DNA from 2 places in the Rhizobium sp. BR 250 genome. Region 2 is predicted to be linked to the other one. Evidence: riboswitches for the same ligand, from Rfam matches in the RefSeq annotation. Region 2 holds a riboswitch; the other holds the start of a gene.
The links. Region 2 has a riboswitch for cobalamin ahead of metE (5-methyltetrahydropteroyltriglutamate--homocysteine S-methyltransferase). Riboswitches for the same ligand answer to the same signal wherever they lie in the genome.

Region 1 (7,484 bases), on a different contig from region 2:
CATGTCCCTGGATGCGCCGAGGCAGGCCGTCTGCACATCCGCCACGAATTCCTTCCAGGCATCGTCCGACGATGCGGCAGCCGGCAGTGCGAGGGTGGAGAGGGCGGCGACGAGGATAAGGGGGCGGATCAGAGGGTGGGTCATGGAATTTCTTTCCTGCAAATTTGGTCCGGAGCGAACCGATAGGGTGGAAAACGGTACGCCGGGGTTGTGAAACAAATATGGTCGCCGCCGGCAGGAGAGGAATTTTCTCCTTTGTCGGAACATTTTGATATTTCGCAGGTTGCCCAAACGGAGCTTCGCTCCTATGGTCCGCTCACACGGTTTCTAGGAGCGGTAACCCGCTGCAAAAAGGAGTAAAAACCATGGCCTTCGAACTTCCCGAACTCCCCTACGACTACGACGCGCTTGCACCTTACATGTCGCGCGAGACGCTCGAGTTCCATCACGACAAGCACCACAAGGCATATGTCGACAACGGCAACAAGCTGGCTGCCGAAGCCGGTCTTTCCGACCTGTCGCTGGAAGAAGTCGTGAAGAAGTCCTTTGGCACCAATGCCGGTCTCTTCAACAATGCTGCCCAGCACTACAACCACGTCCATTTCTGGAAGTGGATGAAGAAGGGCGGCGGCGGCAACAAGCTGCCGGGCAATCTTGAGCAGGCCATCGCTTCCGATCTCGGCGGCTACGACAAGTTCAAGGCCGATTTCATCGCTGCCGGCACCACGCAGTTCGGCTCCGGCTGGGCATGGCTCTCCGTCAAGAACGGCAAGCTTGAAATCTCCAAGACCCCGAACGGCGAAAACCCGCTGGTTCACGGTGCAGAGCCGATCCTCGGCGTCGACGTGTGGGAACACTCCTACTACATCGACTACCGCAACCTGCGTCCGAAGTACCTCGAAGCCTTCGTTGATAACCTCATCAACTGGGATTACGTCCTCGAGCGTTACGAAGCCGCTGCCAAGTAAGGCTTGCGGAACGGAATTTTCGAACACCCGGCCTTCGTGCCGGGTGTTCTGCTTTTGGTATGTCGGGTATTGTCACAAGCCTGTCATCAGCCGGGGTTATCGCGGCGCATCATGACTGAAAAAAGCACACCTCTCTTCTCCTTCGGCATCGTCGCCGATCCCCAATATGCCGACGCCGATCCCCGCCCGGACATGGGCCGTTATTATGCCGAAAGCCCGAAAAAGCTGGCTGAGGCGATTGACGCCTTCAACCGCGAGGAGCTGGCCTTCGTGGTGACGCTCGGTGATATCATCGATCGCGGCTTTGAAAATTTCGATGCGATCCTCAGCGTTTATGACGCGCTTCGTCATCCTTCGGTGCTGCTGCCGGGCAATCACGATTTCGCCGTCGCGCCCGAGCATCTTTCCGCCATCCATGCCCGCCTTGGCATGAAGGCGCCATGGCATGATTTCGCCATCGGCAACATCCGTTTCGTCGTGCTTGACGGCAACGAGGTCAGCCTCTTCGCCCCGCCTCCCGGTGATCCGCGCCGCGCGATCGCGCAGGAGCGATTGAAGGGTCTCAAGGATGCGGATGCCATCAATGCGCAGGACTGGAACGCCTCACTGAGCGACGGGCAATTCGAATGGCTGCGCACCGTTCTGGAAAAGGCGGATGCGGCGGGCGAAAAAGTGATCGTGCTGTGCCATTATCCCGTTTATCCGGAAAACGCCCACAACATGTGGGACGCGCCCCGTATCCTCGATCTTCTCGGCTCCCATCCGTCCGTTGCCGCATGGTTCAACGGCCATAATCACGAGGGCAATTACGGCCTGCTCGGCACCACCCATTTCGTGAATTTCAAGGGCATGGTGGATACGCCGGACCAGAACACCTTCGCCATCGCCGATGTGTTTGCGGACCGGATCGTCATTCGCGGTTTTGGGCGGGAGGAGAATCGCCTTTTACGGCTGTGAGTGCGGGCTCGCCGGCTGGTTGCTCTGCCAGCCGCTCATCCACAATTGCCGCAGCTTCTCCCCTTCCATCTTGAAGAAGCTGCCCGTCGCGGCGCAGCCCAGCACCCGGTCGGAACGGAAATTGCGGATCGCGTGGCGCAATTCGCACCAGGCGACGATATTCACCGTCTCGGAATAATAGATCACCGCAATCGGCCGAATCCGTCGCTGTGTCTCCGCGCCGGTCTCGTCGCGATAGCTCAGGTCCAGCCGCTCTTCATCACGCACCGCCCGCCTGACCATCGCAAGATCGATGCCGGCGGGGGCTGGCGCGATACTGCCCCAGGCGTGCAGAGCATTGGCGGAAAGCGTCTTCGACAGCGGTTCGGGCAGGGAGGCGGCGATCTTGTCGCTGACCTTTTTCGCCGCCTGGCGCAGTTCCGCATCACTGGAGCGGCCGACCATGGCGAGCGCCAGCACGATAGCCTCGGTTTCTTCGATGGAAAACATCAGCGGCGGCAGGTTGAAGCCGGGACGCAGGATGTAGCCGACGCCGCGCTCGCCTTCGATGGGCACGCGCATGGTCTGAAGCGCGGCGATGTCGCGATAGACCGAGCGCACCGTCACTTCCAGCATGTCAGCAATCGTCTGCGCGGTCACCGGGCGGCGCGCCAGCCGCAGGATCTGGATGATCTCGAACAGTCTCGATGCCTTGCGCATTGCCGTTTCCTGGTGGTTCTCCCGACACAACTGACACAACGCTGTCAGTTGGCTTTCCCTATAAACGGAAAAACACATTGAGAAACATGGATTTTCCCGAATGTGTCGTGAACCGTTTTGGGAGATACTGACATGAGTTACGCCGAAAATCTCTGGCTTTTCTTTCTCGTCCTGTTCGGCATCATCATCCTGCCGGGCATGGATATGCTGTTCGTGCTGGCAAGCGCGCTGACGGGCGGCAGGAGAACCGGCCTTTCCGCCGCAAGCGGCATGAGCGCCGGCGGCATGGTGCATTCGCTTTATGGCGCCCTGGGTGTCGGCATGCTCGCCGCCTGGATGCCGTCGCTGTTCCTGCCGCTGCTGGTCGCGGGGGCGGCCTACATGGTCTGGATCGGCATCGGCCTGATGCGCAGCGCAATCGTCGTGAATGGTGACGAAGCGCAGGCGAGCGCCTCGGTCAGAAAAGCATTCTGGCGGGCGGTGCTGACCTGCCTTTCCAACCCGAAGGCCTATCTGTTCATGATGGCGATCTATCCGCAATTCCTCAAACCCGCCTATGGCCCGATCTGGATGCAGGGGCTGGTGATGGGCGCGATGGTGGCGGTGACGCAATTCACCGTTTATGGCGCATTGGCGTTGACGGCGGACAGGAGCCGGCAATGGCTCGTGTCCTCGCCTGCCGTCACCATCTTCATCGGCCGTGCGGCTGGTTTCATGCTGATTGCCGCTGCACTTCTCACGCTGTGGGAGGCCCTCTCCTAGACTTCTGTTTTCACGATGGAATTCACCGCAATGTGACTTCTTTTCGCCATCCGGAAAGGGCATCCTCGCGCCGTTCCATCTAGCGCCCGGTGTCCCAGCCGGAATCAAGGAGAGTGTGCATGAAACTGAAAACCATCACGGCGGCCATGCTGTTCGGCTGTCTTTGCGCCGGAGCTGTCTATGCTGCCGGCGAAGTCGAAAAACGTGAAGGCTTGATGAAGCAGATCGGCGGCTCCATGGGTGCGCTCGCCGCCATATCCAAGGGTGAGAAGCCCTTTGACGCTGCCGCTGTCAAGGCCGCCGTGACCACCATCAGCACCAATGCCAAGGCTTTCCCCGATCAGTTCCCCGCCGGCACCGAGACCGGCAGCGCGGCCGCTCCCGCCATCTGGGAAAACTTTGCGGACTTCAAGGCCAAGGCCGCCAAGCTTGGCACGGATGCGGATCTGGTTCTCGCCAATCTGCCCACCGACCAGACCGGCGTTGCCACCGCCATGAAGGCGCTCGGCGCCGATTGCGGCACCTGCCACCAGACCTATCGTCTGAAGAAGTGATCCTTTTCAAAACGCCGCTTCCCGGCGGCGTTTTTTCAGCTCGAAAGACGCCTGATCCGGTCAGGTGAGAATGGGGAGGGGCATGTCTTCCATCTGGACCAAACTTGCGGGCGGCATCGTGGTCGCGGCCATTGCGGGTTACGGTATTTTCGCCTGGGTCACCGCGCCCCAGCGTCAGGCGCCCAGCCATTGGGTCAGCCTTGGCGAGCCGGATCTGGCCAATGGCGAAACGCTGTTCTGGGCCGGCGGCTGCGCAAGCTGTCATGCCGCACCCGACGCCAATGGCGAGGCGCTGTTGACGCTTTCGGGCGGGCAGGCGCTGAAAAGCCCCTTCGGCACCTTCCATGTCCCCAATATTTCCTCCGATCCGCAGCATGGCATCGGTGGCTGGACGCTGGCGGAATTTGGTGACGCCATGACGCGCGGTGTGGGCAGGAACGGCGAACATCTTTATCCGTCCTTTCCCTATGCCTCCTATGCCCGCATGACGCAGAAGGACATCAACGATCTCTTCGGATATCTGAAGGTCCTCCCGGCCAGCCAGAACGACGCGCCGGATCACGAGCTGCCGTTCCCCTTCAACCTGCGCATGGCGCTGGGCGGCTGGAAATTCCTCTATTTCGATCCCGCCGCACCGCCGCGCATCGAACTTGCCAATGCCAATGCCGAATTGCTGCGTGGCCAATATCTGGTGGAAGGGCCGGGCCATTGCGGCGAATGCCACACGCCGCGCAATGCGCTTGGTGGTTTCGTGAAGGATCAGTGGCTGGCCGGCGGCCCCAATCCGGAAGGCGAAGGCCGCATTCCTGATATCACGCCCGGTTCGCAAAGCATCGGAAGCTGGGCCGAAGCCGATATTGCCAGCTATCTGGAAACCGGCTTCACCCCGGAATTCGACAGCGTCGGCGGCTCCATGGTCAAGGTGCAGCAGAACATGGCGCATCTGACAGCCGAAGACCGCGATGCGATTGCCGCCTATCTGAAGGCCATTCCGGCGCGGTAACCCTCAGCCGTCATGCCGGACTTGATCCGGCATCCAGCCACGGCGCGTCTACGCCGTGAAAAGAGTGTCTTGCGATCAAGGACTTGATCGCGCTGGACCCCGGATCAAGTCCGGGGTGACGGGAAAACTCTGCACATAGGCCCAATGGCAACCCCGCGAGCACATCAAACGTGTTGCCGCCATTGACTCCCGCCCGCACCCGACGGATAACAACCCTGTGATGGTTCCTTCCGGGCGTTCCGGAAGGTGAAAAGGGAACACGATAGGGAGAAATCCTCATTCGTGGCTGCCCCCGCAACTGTGAGCGGAGAGCCTGAAACGAAATGCCACTGGCAAGCCATCTCGCCCGGAACCGGAGTTTCCGAGCAGGGTGAGGGCGATACCGGGAAGGTGTTTCAGGTTTTGACCCGCAAGCCAGGAGACCTGCCATCACGGAAATATCCATGCCGGCGGGGTGTCCGGAAGAGCGGAATTTCAGGGCGGCGGGATCAATGCCTCCCTGTGTCAGTCTCGTATCCCCGTGGTGAAGTATATCGCATGTGGTCTTGCGGCTTGTGCCGTTCGGCCGTGTCCAAAGGCGCGGGGTCGCGCCGGAGAGGGGTCACCATGTCCATCAACCAGAATACGGCCAATTCAGCCGCGTCTGCAAAAACAGCCAGCTTCGCGCAATCGCTGACGGCGATCGTGCTTGGCCTGTTCGTCGTCGGTTTTGTCGGCTTTTCCCATGTGGAAGCCGTTCACAATGCCGCGCATGACACGCGCCATGCCAATGCCTTCCCCTGCCATTGAGGGGAAACGGCATGTCATCTTTTCGCAATATCGTCTTTACCGCCATTCTCGTCGGCATTCTCGGCGGTTTCGCCGTGTCTGCCATGCAGGCTTTCGGCACCACGCCGCTCATCCTGCAGGCGGAAACCTATGAAAGCGCCGGTGAAGCGCCGCATAGCCATGATGCGCCGGCGCCCGGCGCTGCCGTTCCCGCCCATGAGCATAATGACGAGGCCTGGGCCCCGGCCGATGGTTTCGAGCGCACCGCCTATACGGTTGCCGCCAATGTGCTGACCGCCATCGGTTATGCGCTGGTGCTGACCGGCCTCATCTCCTTGCGCGGCACCAATACCGGCTGGCGTGAAGGGCTTTTGTGGGGCGTCGCCGGCTTCGCCGCCGTCATGCTGGCCCCGATGATCGGCCTGCCGCCGGAACTGCCGGGAAGCCCGGCCGCCGCACTTGAGGCACGGCAGATCTGGTGGCTCGCAACCGTTGCCGCAACCGCGGGCGGCATTGCGCTCATCGCCTTCCGCCGTGAACCCTGGGCCATTGTGCTGGCGCTGGTGCTGATCGTCGCGCCGCATGTGGTGGGTGCGCCCTTGCCGCCGGAAGGTGAACATGCGCTGGCACCGCTGCCGCTGGAGCGTCAGTTCATCGTTGCCGCCACCATCACCAGCTTCGTCTTCTGGGCGTTGCTCGGCACATTGAGCGCGTTTTTCCTGAAGCGCTTCCAGCAGGCATAAGCCCATGCAGGACGCAGCGGAATGGAGTGAGGAACTCGATGCGCTGCGTTTTGCCGTTCCCGGTCACGACGCGCCCTGCGCCGTGCACCGGCTTGCCTTCAAGGCAATCCTCGGGGCAACCCCGGGACGCGAGGCGGCTCTCGCCTGTTTTCATGATCACGAGGCCGCCTTTACCGCTGCGGCGCTCAGCAAGATAAAACGCTCGAATTTACCCGCCGGCCGCAGCCTGCATCTGAACAGCCGCGATATTCGCCGGGCGATAGCGGGTGAGGGCGATGCGTCGGCGCCTCGCGTTTGCCGGGTGCTTGATCAGTCTTGACTGGCTCGATATTCCCACCTCCGTCATCCCGGCCTTGAGCCGGGATCCAGTCGACGCGCGTCTGCGCGGCGGCGAGAAGAGTCTTTTTCAGCCCAAGGACTTGGGCTGGCTGGATTCCGGCTCAAGGCCGGAATGACGGGGAAGTGGAGGGTTGTAAAGCATTGAGGCGGATGCGCCTCACCGATGCTCCGCCGCAAAAACCTGAAGTTCCGCCTCGGCTTCCGGACCAAAGAGGCCGAGGCTTTTCAGAATTTCCACCGCAAAACTCACCGGCGCGCTGCCGGCCGCCGTGATGATGCCGCCATCGCTGACCGCTTTCGGCTGGTCGCGATAAAGCGCCTCACCGTTGTACGCCGGATAGGCCTTGTGCGATGCCAGTGCATTGCCGGTATGGGCGACATTGTTCAGCACACCCGTGCCCGCAAGCGCGCTTGCCGCCGCGCAGATACCGGCGACCAGCCGGTCCTTCTCGCGAAACCGCTTGACCAGCCCGCCAAGATCGGCAGCCGTTCCCTTTTCCCAGCTGAGACCGCCGGGAATGACGAGCGCATCGATATCAGCGGGATCGAGCGCGTCATAGGAGGTGTCCGGCGTCACCTTCAGCCCGCCCATCGAGGTCACCGGCCTGCCATCAGGTGTGGCGTGAATGATCTCGGCACCGAGATAGCCGCGCGCTGCAGCAGCAAGCAGCGCCGGCTCCCAGTCAGCAAA
Region 2 (7,484 bases):
GATATCAATCAGCAGGGTCTGCCGCCCGCGGAGCTGAATGCCAGCGCCTTCGCATCGACCGATCTGCATTGAGCACTTCTGCAACGGCATAGACAGGCAGGATTGAGCGTTTCCATTCCGACCTCCAGTCGTGAAAACCCGGGAACCTTTCTCTTCTCCCTATGCCCTCCCCCTTTTCTCGGCGAAAGCCATGACAGAGGCCCGGTTTTGCCGGGCCTCTGTCATATCAGGGCGCTGCGCGGCGAAGTTCGGCCGCCGCAGCGACCATATTGACCAGCGCCGGCCTGACCTCTTCCCATTTGCGGGTTTTCAGACCGCAATCCGGGTTGATCCAGAGCTGCCGATCGTCAAGCCTTTCCCGCGCCAAAGCCAGAAGATCGACCATTTCCGCGACTGCCGGCACGCGCGGCGAATGGATATCGTAAACGCCGGGGCCGATCTGGTTCGGATATTTGTAGGTCCGGAAGGCATCCAGCAGTTCCATCTTCGAACGCGAGGTCTCGATGGAGATCACGTCGGCATCCATCGCCGCAATCGCGTCGATGATCTGGTTGAATTCGGAATAGCACATGTGAGTGTGCACCTGCGTCCGGTCGCCCACGCCGCTGGAGCAAATGCGGAAGCAATCCACCGCCCAGCCGAGATAATCCTGCCAGTCCCTATGCCGAAGCGGCAGGCCTTCACGTAACGCCGCCTCATCGATCTGGATCATCTGCGCACCGGCTGCCTCGAGATCGTTGACCTCATCGCGGATGGCGAGCGCGATCTGCCGGCAGGTCAGACTTCTGGCGATATCGTCACGGACGAAGGACCAGTTGAGGATCGTCACCGGCCCGGTCAGCATGCCTTTAACGGGCTTTTCGGTGAGCGACTGGGAATAGTCCCACCAGCGAACCGTCATCGGCTTCGGACGCGACACATCGCCGAAGATGATCGGTGGGCGCACGTAACGCGAGCCGTAGCTCTGCACCCATGCATGTTGGGTGAAGGCGAAGCCGGAAAGCTGCTCGCCGAAATATTGCACCATGTCGTTACGCTCGAACTCGCCGTGGACGAGAACGTCGAGGCCGATTTCCTCCTGCCAGCGGATCGTCGCTTCGGTTTCCTTCCGCAGGAAGTTTTCATATTGCGCGTCGGTCAGGGCGCCCTTGGAATGCGCGGAGCGAGCTTTCCTCACCTCCGGCGTCTGCGGGAAAGAGCCGATGGTCGTCGTCGGGAAAAGCGGCAGGGCGATGGCCTGCGATTGCAGCTTCTGCCGCTCGGCAAAGGCGCTCGCCCGTTGCCTGTCGGCGGCGCCGATCGTCGCGATGCGTTTTTGAACGGTGGTATCCGTTACCTTTGGCGAGGATGCACGTGCGGCGACCGCCCGCGAGGCCGCTTCCAGTTCCGGCGCAACAGTGGCCCTGCCCTCACCCAAAGCCCGGCCGAGCGTGGCAAGCTCGCCGAGCTTCTGGGTGGCAAAAGACAGCCAGCTCTTCAGATCGGCATCGAGGCCGGTTTCCAGTTCGAGATCGACCGGAACATGCAGCAGCGAGCAGGACGGCGCGATTTGAAAGGCCGCCGCACCCCGTTCGGCAATGGCGGTTTCCAGCTTGCCGATGATCGCGGCGAGATCGGCACGCCAGATATTGCGGCCGTCAATGACGCCGAGCGACAGGACGCGGTTTGCGGGCAAGACCTTCAATGCGGCCTCCAACGCTTCGGGCGCGCGCACCAGATCGAGATGAAGACCCGCGACCGGAAGCGCCGCGACGGCCTGCAAATTATCCTCAAGACCGCCGAAATAGGTGGCGATGAGGATTTTGAGATCAGGCGCGGCCTTTGACAGAGCCTGATAAGCGACGGCAAGCGCATGGCGTTCGCCCTCTGAAAGATCCAGCACGGCCACCGGCTCGTCGATCTGCACCCAATCCGCCCCGGCGGCGCGGAGACGACGCAGCAGTTCTTCATAAACGGGCAGCAGCTTCGCCAGAAGATCGAGCGGCTTGAAGGCCGCCTCTCGCGCCTTGGCAAGCTTCAGAAACGTGACCGGGCCGAGGATGACGGGTCGTGTGTGAATGCCGAGCGCTTTAGCCTCGAGGAAATGGTCGACCGGTTTTTGCGAGGTAAGCACGAAATGCTGCTCCTCGGAAACCTCCGGCACCATGTAATGATAATTGGTGTCGAACCACTTGGTCATTTCCAGCGCCGGAACGCCCTGGCCATGATGCGCATGTCCTTCATGAACGTGGTCGCAGCCGGCATGGGCCTCGCTCTGACTTCCGCGCGCCATGGCGAAATAGGTCGACAGGGAGACATCTCCGCCCGTCCATCCGTAGATCGACGGAATGGCCCCCACCATCACGGCCGTGTCGAGCACGTGATCATAGAGGGAGAAATCATTGGAGGGGATAAGGCTGATCCCCTTTTCCCGCTGAAGCGCCCAGTTCTCGGCGCGCAGCCTGCCGGCGGTTTCGAGAAGGTCCGTTTCGGAAATCTTTCCGGACCAGAAGCCTTCAAGCGCGAACTTCAATTCACGATGACGGCCGATCCTCGGAAAACCGAGCGATGCGACTGGAATGGTCTTGTCTGGCATTGTCATACCCCATTTGGTTGGGGGGCATGGGTAAAGCGGACGCGTGCAGGCCCGGCCTTGCCGAACCATTGCGCAACCACCGGGACACCCCGCCCGTGGACGTTATTTTGTCCTGGCAGGTCTCCTGGCTCGCGGGTCGCCGCCTTTGCCCGTCTTCCCGGGGCTTTCACCCCAGTGACGTTGTGGACAAAGGCTCGCCGCTTACAGTTGCGGGGGCAGCTCCGGTCTTGCCGATCTTCGGCGCACCGGATTCCCTCTTAGCTCCGGGCTGAAACAATCACCCCGGAGAACCATGACACCCGCCATTCTCAACAGGGGTGTCACAATGTCAATAGACATAAAGAAATCTTTATATCTTTATTTGATTGAGACCAACGATCTCAGAATGTGACCGCGCCCGGTCCCGGCACCGCGCCCGATGGGACCTTGCCCAGAATGATCATGCCGAGAACCTCGTCCTTGGTCACATCCTGCGTGCGGGCATGGCCAACCACCTTGCCATTCTTCATCACGAAAACCCGGTCGGCCAGATCGAAGACATCGTGAATATCGTGGCTGATGAGGAAGATGCCGATGCCCTGCCGTTTCAGCTCCTTGACGAGATCGCCCACCTGCGCCGTTTCCTGCGGCCCGAGCGCTGCCGTCGGCTCGTCCATGATGAGGATGCGGGCATCGAACAGAATGGCGCGGGCGATGGCGACGGATTGCCGCTGGCCGCCCGAAAGCGCTTTCACCGGCTCCTTGAACCGCCGGAAATTGGGGTTGAGGCGGCCCATGACCTCACGCGCCGAGGCTTCCATGGCGACATCGTCCAGCGTTCCCCATTTCGTCTTCAGCTCGCGGCCAAGATAAAGATTGGCCGCCGCATCGACATTATCCGCCACGGCCAGCGTCTGGTAGATGGTCTCGATGCCGTATTTCTTGGCATCGCGGGGATTGCGGATATCGGCATCCTCGCCATTGATGAGGATATCGCCGCCATCGCGCCGGTAAGCGCCGGAAAGTATCTTGATGAGCGTCGATTTGCCGGCGCCATTATGGCCGAGAAGGGCAACCACCTCACCGGGGAAAAGATCGACAGAGGCGTTTTCCACCGCGTGGATGCCGCCGAAGGAAATGGAAATATTGCGCATTTCCACGAGGGGCGTGACTTGGTCCGTCATAGGAGTTCTCCTCGGTTCTTACTTGGCGCGGGCGCGGTAGATGGTGTCGAGCCAGACGGCGACGACCAGGACCACACCGACGACGATGCGCTGGAAGGGTGTATCGATACCCACCAGCACCATGCCGGATTGCAGCGACTGCATCACGAGCGCACCGAGCATTGCGCCCGCTACGGTTCCGACACCGCCGGCGAGCGAGGTGCCGCCGATGACGGCCGCCGCGATGGTGTAAAGTTCGTCCAACTCACCCTGGGCATTGGTGGCGGCGTTGAGGCGGGCGGTCGAAATCGCCGCGGCGATGGCGCACAGAACGCCCATCAGCGTGAAGATCTTCACCGTGACCCAGCGGGTCTTGATACCGGCCAGTTCCGCCGCTTCCGGATTGCCACCGATGGCGAAGACATAACGTCCGAAGCGCAGCCTTGTCGCGATGAAGGTCATGACCGCGCCGACCGCGAGCGCCATGAGCACCGGAATGGCGATGCCATGCGCGATGAACAATCCGCCTTCCGGCCAGGCAATGCCATTGGCGTCGGCATAGTTGCGGGCAATGTTCACCGGCCAGGGATAGCTGTTGACCACGGCCACGAAACCGACGACGACGAGGCAGCCGAGCGCCACCAGAAAATATTCCGCCCAGACGGGCCGCAGCGGAAAGCCGAAACGGCGGCGCTGGCGGCGGGAATTCAGGATTGCCGCAACGATGGCGACGCAGGCAATGGCGGCCGCGATCCAGCTCCATGTCGCGCCAATCGAGCCGCTGGTACCGCCGCCCATCAGGCGGAAGGTGGAATCCATCGGCGCCACGGTGCGACCGCTGGTGATGAACCAGGTGCCACCGCGCCAGACCAGAAGCCCGCCGAGCGTGACGATGAAGGATGGCACATTCAGGAAGGCGACGATCGAGCCCTGCAGCATACCGATCGCGCCACCGACGAGAATACCGACCAGAAGCGTGACGATCCATGTAGCCCAATGTTCGAAGCCCAGGATCTGCGGCAGGATTTCTGCCTGCATGACGCCCATGATCATGCCGGAAAAACCGAGGATCGACCCGACCGACAGATCGATATTGCGGGTGACTATGACGAGCACCATGCCCGTCGCCATGACTGCCACGGAAGCGGTCTGCACGGAAAGGTTCCAGAGATTTCGCGGCGTCAGGAAGAGGCCGCCGGACAGGATATGAAATCCGATCCAGATCAGAAGAAGCGCGCCGACCATGCCGAGAAGGCGGGTATCCAGCTCAGTAGCGCTGATGAAACGCGTAATCGAGCCTGTCTTTTCCGTCTTGGCGGGCGCTGTGGAATTGGATTGGGTCATGTCGGCCATGAACTGCCGGTGCTCCTCACATCTTGGATCGTTTTGGCTTTTCTTCGAATCGCCAGAACGATCCAAGTTTTTGTTCTTACGCATTGTCCGGATGAAAGCCGTTCCGCTTCCCCTGAAAATGCTCTAAAGGGCGCCCCGCCATGAACCATGGCGCGGCGCCCAACCGGGACCTATTCGATCAATTGCAAGCCTTGACGGATCCGGCCTTCACACCCTGGCAGGCCGTTTCCTTCTTGATCCAGCCGGCATCGATGACCGTGCCGAGATTGTCCTTGGTGATGGCGATCGGCTTGAGGAAGACCGACTGCATCTTCACCTTCTTCGGGCCGCCATCAAAGGTGGTGACGCCCTTGATCTCGGTCATCTTCTTGCCGCCGGCGAGTGCAAGCGCAATGCCGGCCGCTTCCTTGCCGAGTTCACGGCTGTCCTTCCAGACCGACACCGTCTGCGTGCCGAGCGCAACGCGGTTCAGCGCGGCGAAATCGGCATCCTGACCGGAGACGGGAACCGAACCGGCCATGCCCTGCGCCGCGAGAGCGGCAATCGCGCCACCGGCGGTACCGTCATTCGAAGCGACGACCGCGTCGACCTTGTTGTTATTCTTGGTCAGGAACTGTTCCATGTTCTTCTGGGCGTTTTCCGGCTTCCAGCCATCGGTATAGGCTTCGCCGACATTCTTGATCTTGCCGCCATCAATGGCGGCCTTCAGCACTTCCTGCTGGCCGGCGAACAGGAAGTCCGCATTCGGATCGGAAGAGGAGCCCTTGATGAAGACGTAATTGCCTTCCGGCTTGACCTTGAAGACTTCAGCAGCCTGAAGACGGCCCACTTCCTTGTTGTCGAAGGTGATGTAGAAGGCGCTCTGGTTTTCGATCAGGCGGTCATAACCAACGACCGGAATACCTTCGGCAACGGCCTTTTCAACAGCCGGGCCAATCGCATCGCTGTCCTGCGCCAGGATGATCAGCGCATTGGCGCCCTGGGAGATCAGCGATTCCACGTCGGTCAGCTGTTTTGCGGCAGATGATTGCGCATCGGCGGAAATATATTTCGCACCGGCCTTGTCGAGCGCAGCCTTGATTGCCGCCTCATCCGTCTTCCAGCGTTCTTCCTGGAAATTCGACCAGGAAACGCCAACGACGAGATCGGCCGCAATGGCGGCGGTATGCAGGGAAACGAGTACGGCCGTACCCGCCAAAAGCTTGGCAAAAGAATTCATGATGTCCTCCCGGTAAGGGCGCAGCCTGCACCTCCATGCAGGGAAAACGCCCGGAAAAAGCTGCCGGTCTCTGTGATTTCACAATTTTCTCGACAGTCGAGAAAATTAATGTCAGAGATTCCCCATGCTGTCAACAACGGCTGCGGGCAGCATCCGGGTGCCTTGATCTTCTCTGTGGCATGGGCCATCAGACAGGGTCAGCACGACAGGAAAAAGCCGTTCAGGGAGCAGGCCCCAGCCCATGTCCGCCATTGCAAGTACGGAACTGGTGCGCCAGAAAAACAGCCTGTCGGTGATGGCGGCACTGCGTCTTCACGGCAGCCTTTCCCATACCGAAGTGTCGTCTTTCACCGGGCTTGCCTCCGCCACCGTCTCCGCCATCACCACGGAACTGGAACGGGCCGGCCTCATTTTGCGAAAAGAGCAGCTTGCCACCGCCGGCCGCGGCCGGCCGCGCATTCTCTTTGGGCCGCGCGGTGCTTTCTGCCACGTCGCCATCGTCATCATTTCCTCCGACAGCGTGCAATATTCGCTGGTCGATTATTCCGGCAAGCTGGTGGACCGTTTCACGGAACAGCGGGTCACAGCCGAAAAAGGCGCGTTCGGCGGCGTCATCCTTGCCGGCCTCGCAAGGCTTGCCGATCGCTCACGCCTCGATCGGAACGATATTCTTCAGGTCTCGATCAGCAGCAAGGGGCTGGTGGACGCGCCGGCGGCAACGCTGCTCTGGTCGCCAGTTCTCGGCGATGAAAGGATTGATTTCCAGCGACTGGTTTCCGAAGACGGCCGCATCCGCGTGACGCTGAACAATGAAACCCTGCTTGCCGCCAAGGCCATCTGGATGCGGGAGCAGGCAAAAGAAGGTCCCGCGCCGGAAGCGCTCGTCACCCTGTCGCTCGGTCACAGCATCGGTCTTGGCATTGCCCGCTCCACCGGTGGCGCAATCGAGGTGAGCGCCCCCAACTTCGGCCATATGCTGCATCTGGCCGATGGCGCCCTGTGCCGTTGCGGCACCAGAGGCTGTATCGAGGCCTATTCCGGCTTCTACGCCATCCTGCGCTCGGCCTTCGAAGCGCCGCCGCAGGCAGAACCGGCGAAATTCGTGCCGATTGCGGAGGTGGACAAGATCGCCGCTTCGGCCCGCACCGGCGCCCGCATGGCGCGGTTCGCCTTCCGCACCGCCGGTCTGGCGCTC

Region 1: another riboswitch for cobalamin. It lies ahead of QD336_RS03530 (CbtB domain-containing protein); the one in region 2 lies ahead of metE (5-methyltetrahydropteroyltriglutamate--homocysteine S-methyltransferase).

What each region holds. Positions count from the first base shown of each region.
Region 1 covers NZ_JARWKW010000002.1:103,112-110,595, reverse strand. Annotated here, with positions in the region: gene QD336_RS03565 (hypothetical protein) at 1-144, opposite strand, end outside; gene QD336_RS03560 (superoxide dismutase) at 366-968, shown strand; gene QD336_RS03555 (manganese-dependent ADP-ribose/CDP-alcohol diphosphatase) at 1,080-1,925, shown strand; gene QD336_RS03550 (helix-turn-helix transcriptional regulator) at 1,914-2,624, opposite strand; gene QD336_RS03545 (LysE family translocator) at 2,757-3,386, shown strand; gene QD336_RS03540 (c-type cytochrome) at 3,506-3,940, shown strand; gene QD336_RS03535 (c-type cytochrome) at 4,023-4,943, shown strand; cobalamin riboswitch at 5,148-5,388, shown strand; gene QD336_RS03530 (CbtB domain-containing protein) at 5,550-5,732, shown strand; gene QD336_RS03525 (CbtA family protein) at 5,744-6,454, shown strand; gene QD336_RS03520 (hypothetical protein) at 6,459-6,773, shown strand; gene QD336_RS03515 (type 1 glutamine amidotransferase family protein) at 6,951-7,484, opposite strand, start outside.
Region 2 covers NZ_JARWKW010000006.1:232,105-239,588, forward strand. Annotated here, with positions in the region: gene QD336_RS12130 (hypothetical protein) at 1-72, shown strand, start outside; gene metE (5-methyltetrahydropteroyltriglutamate--homocysteine S-methyltransferase) at 227-2,575, opposite strand; cobalamin riboswitch at 2,673-2,885, opposite strand; gene QD336_RS12140 (ATP-binding cassette domain-containing protein) at 2,956-3,738, opposite strand; gene QD336_RS12145 (sugar ABC transporter permease) at 3,757-5,070, opposite strand; gene xylF (D-xylose ABC transporter substrate-binding protein) at 5,249-6,289, opposite strand; gene QD336_RS12155 (ROK family transcriptional regulator) at 6,531-7,484, shown strand, end outside.